DNA from 4 places in the Rhizobium indigoferae genome. Region 2 is predicted to be linked to each of the others. Evidence: riboswitches for the same ligand, from Rfam matches in the RefSeq annotation. Region 2 holds a riboswitch; each other region holds the start of a gene.

Region 1 (5,060 bases), 150 kb from region 2:
CCGTTCGGCGTCGAGCGAAGCACTCTGCTCGGCAGCGGCTTGCTCTCTCTCGACCTTCGCAATCGCCTCGTGACGGAAAACTTCCAATGCTCGCGCCAGAAAGCCGATCTCGTCGCCATTTTCCCTGTAGGTGACGGGAGAGACCAGATCGCCTTTCTGCAACGCGCTAATTCGTTCGCTGATCACCCTGATGGGCCGGCCGACCAGGCTGCGCATGGCGAGAAGGAAGGCAACGACGGCCATGGCGGTGATCGCGGACTGCGTGAGCAACGAAATGAGAACTTTCTGCCTGACTTCGGAAGCGATTTTTTCGACAGACCAGTTCGTGACGATGTAGCCGGTGGCCTTGCCTGCCTTATCCAGCGGAAGCGGCGCGATGATCGTGACCACGCCGGCGGATGTTCCGCTATCATCGACAGTCGTCTTTTCCGGTTTCGCGCTGAGACGCTTCGCCAGATCGGCGGGTGCAGGCAAACCGTTGATGCCGTCGCGTGTCCACGTATCGACTGATGCCGGTTCCGCGTTGAATGCGGCAAACTGTACAAGATCGAGCGAGGGGTCGTCGCGGTAGAGCGAATAAGCCTCGCGAACGGCGTTCGCCTTCCCCCATTTCACGCCGCCGGCGGCCAGAGATGCAAACTGCTCCGCATCCTTGGACCAGTTCGCCTTGGCGCCATCGATCAACGCCCGGGTTTCGTACATCCAGGTATAGGTGGCGAAAGCGGAAATGCCGCAGAGGTTTACGGCAACGATAATCGCCGCCAGCTTGGCTGTCAGAGGCATCGTTTTCAAAAATTGGAACATTCCGCGGCGGCCTAGAATTGCGGCTCAGTCGGACATGTTCCCGACTGGCGTATCAATACGGGCATCGACGCTGACGGTCGCATCACGAGCGCTCATGCCCATGTCCAGATAGCAACCCAAAACGCGCAAACGCAGTGTGTATTTGATGTGTGAATAAATCATAAAGTAGAAAGGCATGCGGGGCACACGCGCGCCATTCGCCTTGCCTCCCCCTGCGCCGAGCCTTGCGAACCGGTGGGCGCAGGAATGCTTCCGTGGCGTCAGGGAGATCAGCTATTTTCAGCCACGGCCTCTTCGGGTTCGGCGTGCCGGCGCTTGCGGCCGCGCGCCGTCAGTTCAGCGCCGGCATCTTGGGGCAGGCGCAGGAAGGTGATGCAGGCCAGCGCCGAAATCGCCGAGACGCTGAAGAAGGCGATGTGGAAATCCGAGACCAGCAGCCTGCCGTCGTGGAAGCTGCTGGAAATTTCGAGGATGCCGCCGGCGATCGCCACACCCATCGCCATGGAGATACGCTGGGCAACGGCATTGATTGCGGTTGCCTGGCTGCTGTCGGCATCATCGACATCGCCGAAGGCCATGGCGTTGACGCCCGAGAAAGCCATGGAGCGGAACAGGCCGCCGATCAGCAGGCAGGCCATGATCAGGAACAGTGGCGTTTCGGCGGTGAAAAGGCCGTTGATGCCGAGGAAGATCGCCGCCAGCAAGGTGGTGAGCGAGATCACCGTGCGGAAGCCGAAGGCGTTGAAGGTGCGCGAGGCGGCGAATTTCGAACCCATGGAGCCGAGCGCGCTGACGAAGGTGACCGAGCCCGATTGCAGCGGCGTCAAGCCGAAGCCGAGCTGGAGCATCAGCGGCATCAGGAAAGGCAGGGCGCCAAGTCCCATGCGGAAATTCGAGGCGCCGAGGATCGCCGCCCGAAACATCGGGTAGCGGAACATCTTCGGATCGAGAAGCGGATAGGGCACGCGGCGGGCATGCAGGAGGTAGAGGAGGCCGGCAAGGATGCCGATCGCAACCGTGACATAACCGTAGATAACGGGCACGGCCGGCAGGCTGATCACCGACAGGCCGAAGACGAAGCCGGAGAAGCCTAGGCCGCAAAGGAAGAAGCCGGGGAAGTCCATCGGCCGCAGAGTGCGCGGCTCGACCGCCGGCAGGAAACGGGTGACGAGGATGATGCCGAGCACGCCGATCGGGACGTTGATCCAGAAGATCCAGTGCCAGGTGAGGTAGGTGGTGAGGAAGCCGCCGATCGGCGGACCCATGATCGGACCGATCAAAGCTGGAATTGTAAGCCAGGCCATGGCATCGACGAGTTCGTGACGCGGCGTTCCCCGGACCAGCAGCAGGCGGCTGACCGGCGTCATCATCGAGCCGCCGGCGCCCTGGATCAGGCGTGAGATGACGAAGGCCGTGATCGAATTGGAAAAGGCGCAGGCGATCGAGCCGATCATGAAAACGAAGATCGCCATGCGGAAGATGTTGCGTGCGCCGAAACGATCGGACATCCAGCCGCTGATCGGGATGAAGATCGCCAGCGCCACGAGATAGCTGGTGACGGCGAGCTTCAGCGCGATCGGCGAGGTGCCGATATCAGCTGCGATCGCCGGTAGGCTGGTGGCGATCACGGTCGAATCCATCTGTTCCATGAACAGGGCGACCGCAAGGATCATGGGCGTGAGGCGGGGCACGGGCAACCAAAGTGCAAAGAGAAAAAGTGCGGCGCCATGGGCGTCGGTCAGGATCGGTTTGTTTCTAAGGCAGCGATGCGCCTCTGTCCATGAAGTCGATGTCGCATGCAACGTGTCTGCGGTATGAGGGCCGGCTTGCCGCCGCCGCGCTTTCCTGAAATAGATGCGCCGTCAGGTGCCCGCCGTCCAGGCGGGAGAATCGGGAATCCGGTGCAAAGCCGGAACGTGCCCAACGCTGTAAGGCCGACGCTTGCCGCTTCATCACGCCACTGGCTTCTCGCCGGGAAGGCTGCGGCAGACGGATGACGCCGAGTCAGAAGACCGGCCTGGCTAGATAGACCGATCCGCGCGGACGGCGGGGCGGTTGCGTTGTTGGGGATTTGACGATGCGACCCTTTGATGAGGATGCCCTTTCAGCGGCGTCCGGTTTTTCCTTGGCCGAACGCGAGGCCGTCTATCATGCGATCATGACGCGGCGCGACGTTCGCAGCCAGTTCCTGCCCGATCCCTTGCCGGATGACCTTGTGCAGCGGCTGCTGACGGCTGCCCATCATGCACCCTCCGTCGGCTTTATGCAGCCGTGGAATTTCATTCTGGTGAAAAGCGCAACCGTGCGGGCGCGCGTCCGGGATGCTTTTGGGAGGGCCAACGAGGAGGCGGCGCTGATGTTCGAAGGTGAACGACGGCAGGCCTACCGCTCGCTCAAGCTCGAAGGCATTGTCGAGGCGCCGCTCGGCATATGCGTGACCTGCGATCCTACCCGCAGCGGCAGCGTCGTGCTGGGGCGCACGCACAATCCCAGGATGGATAGCTATTCCACAGTCTGCGCCATCCAGAATCTCTGGCTTGCGGCGCGGGCGGAAGGGGTCGGGATCGGCTGGGTCAGCATCTTTCATGAAGGCGACCTGAAGAGCATTCTCGGCATACCCCAGCATATCGAGGTGGTCGCCTGGCTCTGTGCCGGTTTCGTCGACCGGCTCTATGACGAGCCGGAACTGTCCGTCAAAGGCTGGCGGCAGCGGCTGCCGCTCGAGGAACTCGTCTTCCATGATGGATGGGGACTGAACACCTAGAGGTCGTCTTCTTCGGCACCGACAAAGGCGAGGTCACGATTCGCGACATCAAGATGCAACAGAACTTCGCTCGCAGCATGTCGCTCGCAGACACGATGAACCCCGACAATCTGCTCTGCTACGAAATGAACGGGGCGACCCTGCCTGCCCCCAACGGTTTCCCGCTGCGGCTGATAACTCCGGGCTGGTACGGGATCGCCAACGTCAAGTGGCTGAAGGGCATCGAGGTTCGCGACACCCGCTTCATGAGCCTGCTGATGGGCCGCGACTATGTCACCATCCGGGAAGAAGAGCACAACGGCGAGACCGTGCGGGCCGAGACCTCGGTCGGCCGGGCCTTGCTGAAATCCGCGCCCGCCAAGGTCACGCGCAACGACTCGGGTCACCGGGTCGTCGGCGCAGCCTGGGGTGCACCGATCGACCGGGTCGAACTGAAAATTGATCAAGGGCCCTGGATGCCGGCAGTCATCGATCACAGCGAGGAGGCCGAATACGCCTGGAAGATTTGGTCACTGGATTGGCCAAATCCCTCGCCTGGAGAACACACGGTGACCTCGCGCGCGATCAGTACCGCAGGGCAAATTCAACCGGCGATGGACGATCCCTTGATCGCCAAAAAGCACACATACTGGGAAAGCAATGGCCAGGTGACGCGCCGCATCCGCATCGTTTGAGAAACGTTGCTGCCTCGCACGTCGGCTGCTGAGTGAACGGAACGTTCCACCGAGAACCCCTCGCTTAGGATTGCGACATTTCAGGAGAAAGGCGCTAGCGGCCCTTCCGCTAGTCTGCCCCGTCTTTTTTTGCCCGCTCGATGAATTTCCCGGCGACTGCTTTGCCAAGTGCGGCACCGGCCCGGTTGTCCATTTCATAGTGGATGCCGGCCCAGATGCGGGAATCGCCCGCTTCCTTGCCGACCGTTCGGATGAACTCCGCCTGGTCGGGGAACAGATAGGCAAGCACCTCGCATCGGGCAGTCGACAACGTGGAGTGATTCGACGGATAACTGGGATGGGCCGGCACTGCGAACAGGGGAGTGATGCTCGGGTCAAGCATGTTGGGCCGCAGGTACCAATAAGCGTATTTCCCGTCGTTGCTTGCGATGTAGGCGTCGTAATAGACCGTTGCGAGCATCGCGTAAGCCCGTGCGGCGCGCGGCGGGTTCGAATCCGTCTTGTCCTCGAACATCCACTTGCTGGCATAGTCATACCAGTCGGTGAACAGGCCGGATGGACTTTGCCAGTAGAACGCCTTGTAGCTGTTGGGGAATTTTCGCTCAAACTGGCGGACTGCATCCGTCTCGGCCTTCACGGCCGCAGACTTGCAGTCGGGCGGAGTCGGTGGCCTGAATTCATCGGCTGTCTCGAGCAGGATCGGCTTCCAGTTTGGCATGGTTGCATTGGCGGGTTTGTCTCCGACCCACATGCACGGCCCGGTCGGCACAGTGCCGGTCCAGACGGCATCGGAGCCGTCGGCCTTTGCCCGCGCAATC
Region 2 (5,060 bases):
CGAGAATGCCGGTGGAGATGGGATCCTTGAGGCTATAGGCAAAGACCGGCAGCGGCCGGAGGCCGAGTCCGGCCAGCGCCTCGACAAGCGCTTCGATCGGCCCGGTCTCGCCGCTCTGCACCAGGGCGCGGTAGAAGCTGATGGCGACTGTAGGGGATTCAAATCCCTCCTCCGCTACCATCCCCGCACCCGAAGACATATCTAAAACGACCCGCCGCCACTCCTCGACCCCGATCAACCCCCGCCCCGGCCACCAAATACCTGCCTTCATCAAAGGCACAGCCGGTGCCGGCTTCTCTGTGCCCGACAGCATCGCCCCGGCATAATCGAGAAACGCCCGCGCATTAGCATCGCCGCCCTCGATCAGATAGGCCCAGAGCGCGTTGAGATCGTCGAGATCAACATTGGAGAAAGGAACCAGCCCCGCATCTGGCCTGGCATCACCCGGCAAGACCGCAATCAGTGCACCGGCGCGAGCCGCAGCCGCATGCAGCGCTTCCAGCGCATAGTGGAAATAGCTGGCGCCGCCGAGCGCACGCACGATGATCAGCTTCGCATGCCGCGCGGTGCGCTCGACATAGGTATCGACCGACATCGGATGCTTGAGGCTCATCAGACTGGCGAGCCTCAGCGAAGGTGCTGTCCGGCGATCGCGATGGGCGGCTGCGATCGCGGCAAGCTCGCTGTCGGCCGCCGACAGGAACAGGATATCGCCCGGCGTCTGCCCAAGGTCGATTGCCTCCTCGCCGTCGCTGATCGTTCCCTGCTGGGCCAGAAGCAGATGCATCGGTCTATGCCAGCGCTTCGATCGCCGCCCTCACCGCGTCCTGGTCCATTTCGTGCAGGCCAATGACAACGAGGCGTGTGCCGCGCTTTTCTCCGGCTGCCCAGGCGCGGTCGAAATAATGGTCGATGCGGCTGCCGACGGCCTGGAGCTGCAAACGCATCGGCTTGCCTGAAACGTCGACGAAACCCTTGAGACGCAGCACGTCATGGGCTGATATGATGTCCTTTAGCGCTTCGACGAAACCGGCGGGATCGGCAATGGCTCCGAGATCGACGACAAAGCTGTCGAATTCGTCGTGATCGTGCGGCGCGCCATCCTCATGCTCCAGCTCGTGATGCGACTTGCGATTGGCGACATCGTCCTCCGTGCCGATGCCAAGGCCGAGCAAGATGCCGGCTGACACCTCGCCATTTCTCGCCTCGATCATCACGGGCTTGCGCACCGTGCGGGAGGCGACCTCGTCGCGCACCCTGATAAGGCCCGCGGCGTCGATCAAGTCGGTCTTGTTGAGCACGATGAGGTCGGCGCAGGTGAGCTGGTCCTCGAACAGCTCCTCGATCGGGCTTTCGTGATCGAGCGATTCATCCTCGGCACGGCGCGCATCGACGGCATCATGGTCGTCGGCGAAACGGCCGGCGGCAACGGCAGCACTATCGACCACCGTGATGACACCGTCGACGGTCACCTGGGTGCGAATGTCGGGCCAGTTGAAGGCGGCGACCAGCGGCTGCGGCAAAGCAAGGCCCGAGGTTTCGATGACGATATGGTCGGGCCGCTGTTCGCGTTCGAGCAGCTTCGTCATCGTCGGGATGAAGTCGTCCGCGACCGTGCAGCAGATGCAGCCATTGGTGAGCTCGATAATGTCGTCCTCAGTGCAATTCTCCGCACCGCAGCCCTTCAGCACGTCTCCGTCGACGCCGAGATCGCCGAATTCGTTGATAATCAGCGCAATCTTCTTGCCGCCGGCATTGGTCAGCAGGTTGCGGATCATCGTCGTTTTGCCGGCACCGAGGAAGCCGGTAATGACGGTTGCGGGAATCTTCTGCTGGTTCATGGACTTAACCCTTCATTTTCAGCGGCAGGCCTGCCGCGATGAAATAAACTTCGGCGGCCCTCGCCGCGATCGATTGGTGCAGCCGGCCGGCATGATCGCGAAAATCCCGCGCCATGCGATTATCCGGCACGATGCCGAGACCGACCTCGTTGGAAACGAAAACGAGCCGCGCCTTCGCGGCGGGCAGGAAATCGGCAAGTGCGGCAAATTCCGCCGCCATCTCACGCTTCTCCATCATCAGATTGGTGACCCACAGCGTCAGGCAATCGATCAGCACGATGCGCCCTTCGCCATCGATGTCGGCAAGCTTGCCGACAAGATCGAGCGGCTCCTCATGCGTCGTCCAGGACGGACCACGATCGGCCTTGTGTTGCGCGATGCGCGCCTGCATCTCCTCGTCCCAGGCGCGGCCGGTGGCGAGGTAATGGCGATCGAGGCTGGTTGCCGTGACGAGGCCTTCGGCGAACCGGGACTTGCCGGAACGTGCGCCGCCGAGGATGAAGACAGTGTTTGAGGGGGCAGCCGTCATGCCCCTTCGCGCCGCACCAGGCTGCGCTGAATTCAATCGTTCAGCCAAGACAACCTCCGTGCTGGCAACGGGCATAGTGCCCAGGTGTGGGCTTCTCGCCCGGCACGCATGGCAGGTCTCCTGGCTCGCGGTTATCGGCCGCGATCGGGGCAGACCGGAAACCGGTCGCCCTGATCGTGCCAGCGGATCATCCTCGCCTTCCCGGCTGCATCAGTGAAAAGGTGGACGATTCGTAGACTTGAGAGGCGTCCGACCCCGGTTGATCACCATGCATATCCAGTGGCTTTTCCGGCATGCCGCCCGTCCCGCCGGCCCGCGCGATTGCAGGCTCCGAGCCGGAAGGGCTTGATGCCGGATGGAAGACCCTGACCGCTCTACAGTCGCGGGGTCGGCTGTGATGAAGGCGCCCGGCTTGGGTCCGCCCCGTCACATTCCCTTTTCATCCGGAAGGGCGTAACACCGATCCGGAACCATCCGTTATGTCAGGATGGTCGGGCGACCATCCGTTGAGGGATGGTTAGGCAAGCTCAGAGGTGAAGTCAACCGGCCTTGGCGACCGGGCAATGGCCGGCCAGAGGAAGCAACTCCGCCAACACGACTTACTCTACCTAAAATATCGTCATTTATCAGAGACTTACGTCATAAAAATTTATCCCATCCGCCGGCTTTTCGCCGCAATTGCGTCGCAAGCGGACTGCGCGACCATCTCTGCCCTTGACCGGGCCTCTCCCCGCCTAGTTGTCTAGCCATGCTTATGAAATTGGATCGGCGCCGTTTTCGTGCGCTGCGTGTTTTCTTCGATCCGGGACGCCTGCGGGCGCTGACCCGCCGTAGCGAGGTCGGCCTGTCGCTGGCGGGCGCCGTCGTCGGCATCATCTCGGGTCTCGCCGTCACCGGCATGAGTTTCGTCTCCAACGAGCTGCATCAGCTGGTCTTCGGCATCGCCGACAGCGAGCGACTGAGCTCGTCCGAGATCGAGAACAAGATGCTGCTGCTCACTGCCCCCGTCATTGGCGGCGCCCTGCTCGGCCTGTTGCTCCTAGTGCTGGCGAAACGACGCAAGAAGCCGATGGTCGACCCGATCGAGGCCAATGCGCTGCATGGCGGCCGCCTGTCCTTGACCGACAGCATCATCGTTGCCGTGCAGAACCTGATCTCCAACGGTTTCGGCGCCTCCGTCGGCCTGGAGGCCGGCTATACCCAGCTTGCCGCCGGCCTCGCCTCCAAATTCGGCCTGAAGCTGCAGCTTCGCCGCTCGGACCTGCGCACCCTCGTTGGCTGCGGCGCGGCGGGCGCCATCGCCGCCGCCTTCAACGCGCCGCTGACCGGCGCTTTCTATGCTTTTGAGCTGATCATCGGCACCTATACGATCGTGTCGCTGACGCCTGTCGTCGTCTCCGCCCTTGTCTCCACCCTGATCGCAAGGCTGCTTGCCGGCAGCGATTTCACCATCGATATCGGCAGCTTCGGCTCGGTCGTGCCAGCCGATTATATCCCAGCACTGCTGCTCGGTGCTTTCTGCGCCGGTGTCGGCATCCTGATCATGCAGGGCGTCGCCTTTGTCGAAGAGCTGGCGCGCAAGAGCTCGATCGCCCCACCCTTCCGCCCGGCACTCGGCGGCATCATCGTCGGGCTGTTGGCGATGATCTCACCGCAGGTGCTCTCGGCCGGCCACGGCGCGCTGCATCTCAACCTTTCCCGTGAGGTGGCGATCCCGACCCTGATCGGCCTCTTCCTCTTGAAATCCTTCGCCTCGGCGATCTCGATCGGCTCCGGCTTCAGGGGTGGGCTGTTCTTCGCCTCGCTGTTCATGGGCGCCCTGCTCGGCAAGGTCTTCGCCTATTGCGGCCCCTATTTCGCCGATGCGACGCTGACGCCCGTCATCTATGCCGTGGTCGGCATGAGTTCGCTCGCGGTCGCCGTCATCGGCGGTCCACTGACCATGACGTTCCTGGCGCTCGAAATCACCGGCGATTTCCCGATCACGGCGCTGGTGCTTGCCGCCGTCATCACCTCCTCGCTCGTCGTGCGCTCGACCTTCGGCTACTCCTTCGCCACATGGCGATTCCATCTGCGCGGCGAAAGCATCCGCAGCGCCCATGACGTCGGCTGGATCCGCAACCTGACGGTCGACAAGCTGATGCGCGCTGATGTCAAGACGGCAAGGGCGGGCATCTCGCTGGAGGAATTCAAGCAGGCCTTCCCGATCGGCTCGACCCAGCGCGTCATCCTCGTCGAGGAGAGCGAAAAATATGCGGGCCTCGTGCTGGTGCCGGAGATCTACGCCAACCCAACCGACGCCCAGGACGAGGGCAAGACGCTTGCCGATTTCATCCACTACCGCAACGATTTCCTGCAGCCGCAGATGAATGCCAGGCAAGCGGCGGCGATCTTCGACAAGAGCGAAAGCGAAGCACTCGCCGTCGTCAACAACCTGATCGAACGCAAGGTGATCGGCCAGCTCAGCGAAAGCTATACGCTGCGCCGCTACAGCGAAGAACTCGACCGCCGCCGCCGCGAGGTCTCAGGCGAGATCTGAGCGTCGTCGCGCCGATCGGATCGACGCTTCAGGATACGGCGTCGGCGAGCTTGAACACGTCGGCCCGCTTCGAAACGCCGCGCAGCTCGAACGATCCTAGATACTCGCAGGCCACGGCGCAGGTGGCCGCGAAGCTCTCCGACATCAGCAG
Region 3 (5,060 bases), 210 kb from region 2:
GCCGAAGACCCGGCCGATCATATCCTCCGTCAGCACCTCCTCCGGCGCCCCCGAGGCGACGACCTCGCCTTTCTGAAGCACCGCCAGCCTGTCGCAGAACATCGCCGCCAGATTGAGATCGTGCAGTGCGACGATGCAGGTGATGCCGAGCTTCGAGATCAGCGAGAGAATGTCGAGCTGATGCTGGATATCGAGATGGTTGGTCGGCTCGTCGAGCAGCAGTTCGCTCGGCGCCTGCGCCAGCGATCTGGCAATATGGACGCGCTGGCGCTCACCGCCCGACAGCGTCTGCCAGAGCTGGCCCGCCCTCTCCCGCATGCCCGTCCGCGACAGGGCCTCGTCGACGGCTGCGTCGTCTCCGGCGCCCCAGGACGACAACAGCCCGCGATGCGGCGTGCGGCCGAGCCGCACCACGTTGCGCACCGTCAATTGCGTATCCGTCGTCGTCTGCTGCTCGACGAAGGCGACGCGCCGCGCAAGCGCTGCGCGCGACAGCGAGGATATATCGTCATCACCCAGCCGGATGACGCCGCTGCGAACCTTGCGCAGCCGGCAAATCAATCTGAGAAGGCTCGATTTGCCGGAACCGTTCGGCCCAAGCAGGCCGAACACCTTGCCCCTTTCCACCGTTAGGCTGACGCCGTTGACGATGACGGTATCGCCGGCGGCAAAGCTTACCTCGTCGACGCTGATGCTCATGCATTCCCTCGCACGCGATAGAGGATGATGGCGAAGGCCGGCGCGCCGAAGAGTGCGGTGACGACGCCGATCGGCAGGATTTGCTGCGGTATGATGACGCGCGAAACAATATCGGCGCCGACCATGTAAATCGCACCGCCGAGCGCTGTTGCCGGCAGCAGCCGCTCATGCCCCGGCCCGACGAGGAAGCGGGCGGCGTGAGGGATGACGAGGCCAACGAAGCCGATCGAACCCACCATGCTGACGACGCTTGCCGTCATCGCCGCCGTCATGCCGAACAGCACGATTTGGACGCGGCGTACGGCAATGCCGAGCGAGGCGGCAGCATCCGTGCCGAAAGCGAAGGCGTCCAGCGCCCGCACATGGGCCATGCAGATGATGAAGCCGGCAAGCGCGATCGGCACCGACAGATAGACATCGGGCCAGCGCACGCCACTGAGCGAACCCAAAAGCCAGAACAGGATGCCGCGCGCCTGCTCGGCATTCGCCGATGTCGTCACGATGTAGGAGGTCAGCGCATTGAAGAGCTGCGAACCGGCGACGCCGCAAAGGATGATGCGCTCGCCGCTTCCTCCCGCACCCGTTGCCAGGAAGCCGACCAGCAGAAAGGCGATCACCGCACCGATGAAGGCGCCGCTCGAGAGGCCGAGAATGCCGTAGCCGAAACCGAGGATCATCACGCAGACGGCGCCCGTCGAGGCGCCGGCGGAGATGCCGAGCACATAGGGTTCGGCCAGCGGATTGCGCAGCAGCGCCTGCAGGATCGCACCGCAAAGCGAGAGCGATGCGCCGGCGCTGGCCGCGACGAGCGCGCGGCTCAGACGATAATCCCAGACGATGCCCTGGTGGATGCGGCTGATCTCGAAATTCGTTCCGAACAGCCGGTTCGAGACCGCCTCCGCCGTGGTCGCAACGGGAATTGCGATCTCGCCAATGGAAACGGCAAGGCTGATCATCAGCCCGAGCAGGAGAAGTGCGGCAATGGTGAGCGCGGCAAGCGCCCACCATCCCTGTTGCCTGACCGACATTGCCTTCACTGCGCCAGGCCGAAGGACTTGATGCCGTTCGCCAATGTCTCGATGCCATCGATCGTGCGGATCGTCGGGTTCATCGACTGCGCGTCCATCATCACGAAGTGCTTGTTTTTGACCGCGTCGAGCTCCTTGGTCACAGGGTCGTTCTCAAGAAAATCGACCTTGACCTTAGGATCGTCAGCCGCATAACGGCGGCGGTCCATGGTCGCGAGCACGATGACGGCAGGGTTCGCCTGGGCGATGGTTTCCCAACCCACCAGCGGCCATTCCTCTTCCGTGGTGACAACGTTCTTCGCACCGATCGTCTTCAGGATATAGGCGGGCGCGCTGTTCTTGCCGGCGATGAAGGCGTCGCCGCTGACCTCTTTGCTGGAGAACCAGAAGACGACGGGCAGGTTCTTGCCCGATGCGCCCGATATCGACGCGACAGCATCCGCCTCGCGCTTCTTCAGCGCCGAAATCAGCGCATCGCCGCGGTCCTTCACGTCGAAAATCTCCGAGAGCTCGGCGATTTCCCGGTAGATCAGGTCCATCGTGAACAATTCCCCACGCACGCCGTCGCCGCCATCTGTGTTGACCTTGGCGACGCAATCGGCCGGCGCGAGATAGGTATTGATCCCGAGATCCTTGAACTGTTCCCGCTTACCGACGGAGCCCTGCGCGCCGACATGCCATTCGAACTCGGCCGCCACCAGGTCGGGCTCCTGCCCGACGACGGATTCGAAGCTCGGATCGTTGTCGGCAAGCCGCTTTATCTTGCTGTTGGCCTCGGCATATTGCGGCAGGACTGGACCGACCCAGACGGCCGTCCCGGCGATCTTGTCGGCAAGGCCGAGCGAGAAAAGAATTTCGGTCATACCCTGGCCGATCGAAACGATCCTGGCGGGCGCCTTCTGAAAAGTCACCTGGTGGCCGCAATTACTGACGGTCAGGGGGTAGTGCGTCGCGGCAAGGCTTGGTGCCGCAAGGCCGGCGAGCCCGAAGGCAAATGTCATGGCGGCGAGAATCTGGCGCATGGAAAACCTCGATGAAGGAAAAAATCACGGCCGTTCCGCGCATGTGCGCGGACCGAAAGCACGCTTAGGCGTGCCCTAGCCGCAGGAGGCCCAATCGAGACGGATGCATGCCGAAATTCGGCGAAGGTTCAGCAGGTCAATCATATCTGTTCCTTGTCCGGGCATCCCCGCCCGGTTGATTGGATCGTGATTGACGGCAGGTCTCCTGGCTTGCGGATATCCGTCGTTACATCCGCCTTCCCGCGATATCCGCAGTGGCAGGGCCATGGGCCCTTCAGAGATGGCCAGTCGCTGGCCATTCCTGAGATGATCGACAATCCGCTTACAGTTGCGGGGGCAGCCACGGTCTCGGTCCCTACTGGGTCGTCCTCACCGTGTTCCCTATTAATCCCCTTGGAGTCATCTTCAGGGAACCGTCGCACCCAGTTACGTCGCAGACCTGCACGACGTCAATGATGATTCCGAAGGAGCCATCCCACCAGCGGATAAATATGTTGCGATCGCCTCCGCCCGCCGCATCGCCGAAGCCTACCGCACCTGGGGCAAAGGCGCCCACTCCCAGCCCCGGCCGCCCCTACAACGCATCCAGCGGTATCTTCAAATACCGCCGGCCGTTCTCCTCCGGCTCGGGCAACCGCCCGCCGCGGATATTGACCTGCAGCGCATGCAACATCAGCTTCGGCTTCGGCAGCGTGCGGTCGCGCGCCTGGCGCAGCGCGATGAAGCCGGCCTCGTCGATGCCTGTGATATGAGGATTGGCGCTTTTCTGGGCGGTCACCGTGCTTTCCCAGCGGGGGTGGCGGCCGCCGGGCTGGTAGTCGTGGCCGGAAAAGAGCCGGGTCTCCTCGGGCAGCAATAGGATGGCCTGGATCGAGTGCCAGAGGGCACTGGCGCTGCCGCCCGGAAAATCGGTTCGCGCCGTGCCGGAATCCGGCGTGAACACTGTGTCGTGCACGAAGGCGGCGTCGCCGATTACATAGGTCACTGAGGCGAGTGTGTGCCCGGGCGAAAACATCACGCGGGCTTTAAGCGCACCGATCTCGAAGGTGTCGCCATCGGCAAACAGCTGGTCCCATTGCGAACCGTCGGCTTTAAGCGCCGGCCAGTTATAGATCTCCTTCCAGAGCGTCTGCACGTCGGTGACATGGGCGCCGATCGCCGTCGGCGCACCGGTCTTCTCATGCAGATAGTGCGCGGCGGAGAAATGATCGGCATGCGGATGCGTGTCGAGGATCCACTCGACCGTCAGCCCTTCACTTTTGATATGAGCGAGGATGGCGTCGGCATTGGCCGTTCCCGTCGCCCCCGACATTTCGTCGAAATCGAGCACTGGGTCGATGATGGCGCAGCGTTTCGTCGCCGGGTCGGAAACGACATATTGCACACTGCAGGTGCGGGGCTCGAAGAAGGCCTTCACATGAGCCGCCTGCCCTGACCGCTTTTCCAGCCAGCGGCGCGCGCCAGCAAGATCGAAACCGAGGCCTTGACCGAAGGCCTCGACATCTCCGGGCTTCATCCGGCCGTCGAGCACCTCGCCCAGTGCATAGAGCGTCAGCGCCCGCGTGCCGCTCTTGCAATGGGCGACGACCGGTCCCTTGGCCTCGGCCATCGCTGCCTGGAAGGCACGGATATCGGCTTCGGTGATCTCGGTTCCCTTCACGGGCACGAAGCTGTAGGCGAGCCCGGCGGTGGCGGCGGAAGCCTTTTCCGAGGTATTGCCCGGCTGCCCCGGCTCCTCGCCATCCGGCCGGGCATTGATGACGGCGGCAAAGCCATCAGCCGCGAAGGCGGCAAAACCTGCGGCCTCGGGCTGCCCCGCCACCGATATCAGCTCATTGACCCTCACGGATGTCATCGAAGCCCCCGCGCTGCCCGCACCAGGCATTATCGCACGTATATCGATACAATCTCACAAGTATATTGCCGAATGCAAGAATAGGCGCTTGGTATTTCTCAGCACCTGTCGCCGATCCGCAAAGCCTGAAGAAACCGGCGGGAGACGCCGCCCAAACTCCCGCCCATCCCGGCCGAGTATCGTCAAAACGACAGCGTCGCAGCACCTTCCTTGATCTCGGCATGCATGGCGCTGGCACCGACGATGACGACGCCGTCGAGCAAGTCTTCCTGCGTATAACCGCGCGAGGTCACACAGGGCGGGCAAGCCCAGATCGTGCCGCCGCGCTGCTGGAAATTCTCGATCAGGCTCGACAGCGGATCGAGCGGCGGCACATGCGTCATGCGCTGGCCGCCCTTGCGCACCAGGTCGATCCCGGTGCTGGTGAGGAACACCGAGACCTTCAGCCCGGCGGTG
Region 4 (5,060 bases), 1.6 Mb from region 2:
ATCATCATGGTTCGTCCTGGCGACCGGATCTCGGCGGACGGCATCATCATCTCAGGCGAGAGCGCGATCGACGAGGCGCCGGTGACGGGCGAGAGCACGCCGGTGCGCAAGGGCGTCGATGCCGTCGTTTTTGCCGGCACGGTGAATGGCGATGCGGTGCTCAGGGTTCGCGTCACGGCGGCTGCCGCCGACAATACCATCGCCCGCGTCGTCAAGCTGGTGGAGGAAGCTCAGGAATCGAAGGCGCCGACCGAACGCTTCATCGATCGGTTCTCGCGCTATTACACGCCCGGCGTCGTCGTGGTCGCAGCGCTTGTCGCGGTCGTTCCACCGTTGCTGTTCGCTGGGCCGTGGGGCGAATGGGTCTACAAGGGCCTTGCGATCCTTTTGATCGGCTGCCCCTGCGCGCTCGTCATCTCGACGCCGGCGGCGATCGCCGCCTCGCTTTCATCCGGTGCGCGGCGCGGGCTGCTGATGAAGGGCGGCGCGGTGTTGGAAACGCTCGGCAAGGTGACGATGGTCGCCTTCGACAAGACAGGCACGCTGACAGAAGGCAAGCCTCAGGTGACCGACATCATTTCCTTTGGCCTGAGCGAGGCGCAGGTGCTGTCGCGCGCGGCGGTGCTGGAGCAGGGTTCCAGCCATCCGCTGGCGCTGGCGATCCTCAACCGCGCCAAGGCGGACGGCGTTCCCGTGCCGCCGGCCTTCGAGCTGGAAGCGCTGCCGGGCAAGGGTGTCAGCGGCAAAGTCGGCGGTGAGGCGCTGGATCTGCTGTCGCCGCCTGCCGCCCGCGAGCGCGGGACGCTCAGCGCGGAACAGGATGCACGCATCACTGCGCTGAACGACGAGGGCAAGAGCGTGTCGGTGCTGCTCGTCAACGGTGTTGCGGCCGGCCTGATCGCCATGCGTGACGAGCCGCGTGAGGATGCCGAGGCCGGGCTCGCTGCGCTCAAATCGGCAGGCGTCAAGGCGGTGATGTTGACGGGCGACAACAAGCGGACGGCAGCAGCCGTTGCCGGCATGCTCGGCATCGACTGGCGCGGCGAGATGATGCCGGAGGATAAGCAGCGGGTCGTCGGCGAATTGAAGCGCCAGGGCTTCATCGTCGCCAAGGTCGGCGACGGCATCAACGATGCTCCGGCGCTGGCCGCTGCCGATATCGGCATCGCCATGGGCGGCGGCACCGATGTGGCGCTGGAGACGGCGGATGCCGCCGTGCTGCACGGACGCGTTGGCGACGTGGCGCGGATGATCGAACTTTCCAAACGCACGATGCGCAACATCCTGCAGAATATCACCATCGCACTCGGGCTGAAGGCGGTGTTTCTGGTGACGACGATCGCAGGGATCACCGGGCTCTGGCCAGCGATTCTTGCCGATACCGGCGCCACCGTGCTGGTGACGATCAATGCACTGCGGTTGCTTCGGATAAAAATATGAATGTCGTTTGAGGAGCCGGCTTCTGCCAGCTCTTTTTATGATGGGTTCTACACAGCGCTTTTCCGTTAACGCTTCGTTATCCACATCATACACAGCGCGGCGATTCGTTGCCGCCATTGTCGCGCCGCCACAACAACTTGTTGACGTCATGATCGATTCGCGTACCATATCTAGTGTTCGAGGTTCCGTCGATTCGTGAGGATCGGCGGCTAAGACGGGAATTCGGTGCGCTTCGCCATCATGGCGCGGCAATGCCGGGGCTGCCCCCGCAACTGTAAGCGGCGAGCAACTGTCCGATTTCAAGTCACTGGAGCATGATGCTCCGGGAAGGCTGGGCAGGCGCTTTGACCCGTGAGCCAGGAGACCTGCCTCGAACGAAACGTCCACGGGCGGGGTGTCCGGAAGGTCGCGTTGCATGGCTGCGGGGAATCTCCGCATCGCGTTTCGCGGGCCCGAACCTCCGCATGAGCCACTTCGGGGTGAAGTCATGTCAGAATTTCAGTTCAGGCCGCCACCCACTAGAGGTAGAGGGCGGAGTACGCCCAGCGGCTAAACAGCCGCACAGCTCAAAATCATCAGAGAATTTTTCGACGGATATCGACAGATTTCCGATCGATGTCCTGCGTCCCAATCGCATCGTCACGAGGAATATCATGACCATTACCGTCTACAGCAAGCCTGCCTGCGTCCAGTGCACTGCCACCTACCGCGCCCTCGACCGTCTGGGCGTCGATTATGACATCGTCGATATCTCGCAGGATGCCGAAGCGCTCGATCGCGTCCGCAGCCTCGGCTACATGCAGGCGCCTGTCGTCATCGCCGGCGAGCAGCATTGGGCGGGCTTCCGTCCCGACATGATCAGCGCGCTCTCCTGACCTGAGGACAAGCGATGGGCTTGATTGTCTATTATTCCAGCCGATCCGAGAACACCCATCGGTTCGTCGCCAAGCTCGGTCTGCGCGCGGCGCGCATTCCGCCAGGTGGCGCAGACGCGTTCCATATCCGCGAACCCTTCGTGCTGATCGTGCCGACCTATAGCGGCGACGGCGGCAAGGGTGCCGTTCCCAAGCAGGTGATCCGTTTCCTCAACGATGCGGAAAACCGAGGACACATCCGCGGCGTGATCGCCGCGGGCAACAGCAATTTCGGCGAGACATACGGGCTCGCCGGCGACGTGGTCTCGCAGAAATGCCAGGTGCCGTACCTTTACCGGTTCGAGCTCATGGGCACCGAAGACGACGTCGCCAAGGTCAAACACGGAATGGAACGATTTTGGACACGGGAACAAACCTGACGCGGGATGCGGGCGCAAAACCGCATCAAACTTTTGCTCAGCCCGCCGGGGAAAGGCCGCCGAAGGCAGCCGAAACCCTCGACTATCACGCGCTGAACGCGATGCTGAACCTCTATGACGATGAGGGGCGGATTCAGCTCGACAAGGATCGTTTGGCGGCCAAGCAATATTTCCTCCAGCATGTGAACCAGAACACGGTGTTCTTCCACAATCTGAGGGAAAAGCTCAATTACCTCGTGACCGAGGGATATTACGAGCAGGAGGTTCTCGACCAGTATTCCTTCAATTTCGTGCGGGATCTGTTCGACCAGGCCTATGCCAAGAAATTCCGTTTCCCGACCTTCCTCGGCGCCTTCAAATATTACACCAGCTATACGCTGAAGACCTTCGACGGAAAGCGCTATCTCGAGCGCTATGAGGACCGCATCTGCATGGTGGCTCTGGCCTTGGCGCGCGGCGACGAAGGCCTTGCGCGCGACATGGTCGACGAGATCATTTCCGGCCGTTTCCAGCCGGCGACGCCGACCTTCCTCAATGCCGGCAAGAAGCAGCGCGGCGAACTGGTTTCCTGCTTCCTGCTGCGCGTCGAGGACAATATGGAATCGATCGGCCGCTCGATCAATTCGGCGCTGCAATTGTCGAAGCGCGGCGGCGGCGTGGCGCTGTCGCTGACGAATATCCGCGAGGCAGGCGCGCCGATCAAGCATATCGAGAACCAGTCCTCGGGCATCATCCCGGTGATGAAGCTGCTCGAAGACAGCTTCTCCTATGCCAACCAGCTCGGGGCGCGGCAGGGCGCGGGTGCGGTCTATCTCAATGCCCATCATCCCGATATCATGCGCTTCCTCGACACCAAGCGCGAAAATGCCGACGAAAAAATCCGCATCAAGACGCTGTCACTCGGCGTCGTCGTGCCCGATATCACCTTCGAACTCGCCAAGAACAACGAGGATATGTATCTGTTCTCGCCCTATGACGTGGAACGCGTCTATGGCGTGCCTTTCACCGAGATTTCGGTGACGGAAAAATATCGCGAGATGGTGGCGGATGCCCGCATTTCGAAGAAGAAGATCAAGGCGCGCGAATTCTTCCAGGTGCTTGCCGAAATCCAGTTCGAGAGCGGCTACCCCTACATCATGTTCGAGGACACGGTGAACCGGGCGAACCCGATCGCCGGACGTATTTCGATGAGCAATCTATGCTCGGAAATCCTGCAGGTCAGCGAGGCGAGCGAATATCATGACGACCTTTCCTACAAACATCTCGGCAAGGATATTTCCTGCAATCTCGGCTCGCTGAATATCGCGGCGGCAATGGATTCGGCAGATTTCGGCAAGACGATCGAGACCTCGATCCGGGCGCTGACAGCCGTTTCCGACATGAGTCACATTTCCTCGGTTCCCTCGATCGAGAAGGGCAATGACGAGAGCCATGCGATCGGCCTCGGCCAGATGAACATGCACGGTTATCTCGCCCGCGAGCGTATCTTCTACGGCTCCGAGGAAGGCGTCGATTTCACCAATATCTATTTCTATACGGTGACCTATCACGCAATCCGCGCCTCGAACCTTTTGGCGGTCGAACGCGGTACGAGCTTCAAGGGCTTCGAGAATTCGAAATATGCCTCCGGCGACTATTTCGACAAATATACAGAGCAGCTCTGGGAGCCGGCGACGGAGACGGTCAGGGCGCTGTTCGAGACGTCAGGCATTCACATTCCGACGCAGGAAGATTGGGCCACGTTGAAGAAGGCGGTAATGGCCTCCGGCCTCTATAACCAGAACCTGCAGGCGGTTCCGCCGACGGGGTCGATCTCCTATATCAACCACTCGACCTCCTCGATCCATCCGATCGTCTCGAAGATCGAAATCCGCAAGGAAGGTAAGATCGGCCGCGTCTATTATCCGGCGCCGTTCATGACCAACCACAATCTCGACTATTATCAGGATGCCTACGAGATCGGGCCGGAGAAGATCATCGACACCTATGCGGCGGCGACCCAGCATGTCGACCAAGGCCTGTCGCTGACCTTGTTCTTCCGCGACACGGCAACGACGCGCGACATCAACAAGGCGCAGATCCATGCCTGGAAGAAGGGCATCAAGACGATCTACTACATACGCCTTCGCCAGATGGCGCTGTCCGGCACCGAGGTGCAGGGCTGCGTATCCTGCACCTTATGATTTGATTGCGGCTGACGCTGCAAGAAGCGGGAGGGTTCCGCAGTTCCCTTCGCCATGCAGACGCTGACGCCCGAAAAGGACCACCCGATGAACATGCAAATCAAACCTGCGTCCCGCGTGCGCGCCATCAATTGGAACCGCAT

The links. A riboswitch is a leader RNA that binds a small molecule or an ion and turns the genes downstream of it on or off. The one in region 2 is predicted to bind cobalamin.
Region 1: it holds a riboswitch for cobalamin, as region 2 does, so the genes downstream of both, bluB (5,6-dimethylbenzimidazole synthase) here and cobU (bifunctional adenosylcobinamide kinase/adenosylcobinamide-phosphate guanylyltransferase) in region 2, are expected to answer to the same signal.
Region 3: it holds a riboswitch for cobalamin, as region 2 does, so the genes downstream of both, U5G49_RS13060 (ABC transporter substrate-binding protein) here and cobU (bifunctional adenosylcobinamide kinase/adenosylcobinamide-phosphate guanylyltransferase) in region 2, are expected to answer to the same signal.
Region 4: it holds a riboswitch for cobalamin, as region 2 does, so the genes downstream of both, nrdH (glutaredoxin-like protein NrdH) here and cobU (bifunctional adenosylcobinamide kinase/adenosylcobinamide-phosphate guanylyltransferase) in region 2, are expected to answer to the same signal.

The regions. Positions count from the first base shown of each region.
Region 1 covers NZ_CP140635.1:2,185,729-2,190,788, reverse strand. Annotated here, with positions in the region: gene U5G49_RS11155 (HAMP domain-containing methyl-accepting chemotaxis protein) at 1-804, opposite strand, end outside; gene U5G49_RS11150 (MFS transporter) at 1,074-2,477, opposite strand; cobalamin riboswitch at 2,652-2,839, shown strand; gene bluB (5,6-dimethylbenzimidazole synthase) at 2,882-3,568, shown strand; partial or broken gene U5G49_RS11140 (molybdopterin-dependent oxidoreductase) at 3,565-4,242, shown strand; gene U5G49_RS11135 (phosphatase PAP2 family protein) at 4,352-5,060, opposite strand, start outside.
Region 2 covers NZ_CP140635.1:2,340,038-2,345,097, forward strand. Annotated here, with positions in the region: gene cobN (cobaltochelatase subunit CobN) at 1-787, opposite strand, end outside; gene cobW (cobalamin biosynthesis protein CobW) at 792-1,841, opposite strand; gene cobU (bifunctional adenosylcobinamide kinase/adenosylcobinamide-phosphate guanylyltransferase) at 1,846-2,370, opposite strand; cobalamin riboswitch at 2,464-2,860, opposite strand; gene U5G49_RS11920 (chloride channel protein) at 3,119-4,909, shown strand; gene U5G49_RS11925 (adenylate/guanylate cyclase domain-containing protein) at 4,938-5,060, opposite strand, start outside.
Region 3 covers NZ_CP140635.1:2,548,962-2,554,021, forward strand. Annotated here, with positions in the region: gene U5G49_RS13050 (ABC transporter ATP-binding protein) at 1-699, opposite strand, end outside; gene U5G49_RS13055 (FecCD family ABC transporter permease) at 696-1,727, opposite strand; gene U5G49_RS13060 (ABC transporter substrate-binding protein) at 1,733-2,749, opposite strand; cobalamin riboswitch at 2,928-3,182, opposite strand; gene blh (bifunctional sulfur transferase/dioxygenase Blh) at 3,324-4,604, opposite strand; gene U5G49_RS13070 (DsrE family protein) at 4,787-5,060, opposite strand, start outside.
Region 4 covers NZ_CP140635.1:3,920,809-3,925,868, reverse strand. Annotated here, with positions in the region: gene U5G49_RS19420 (heavy metal translocating P-type ATPase) at 1-1,440, shown strand, start outside; cobalamin riboswitch at 1,604-1,827, shown strand; gene nrdH (glutaredoxin-like protein NrdH) at 2,094-2,315, shown strand; gene nrdI (class Ib ribonucleoside-diphosphate reductase assembly flavoprotein NrdI) at 2,330-2,734, shown strand; gene nrdE (class 1b ribonucleoside-diphosphate reductase subunit alpha) at 2,713-4,917, shown strand; gene nrdF (class 1b ribonucleoside-diphosphate reductase subunit beta) at 5,005-5,060, shown strand, end outside.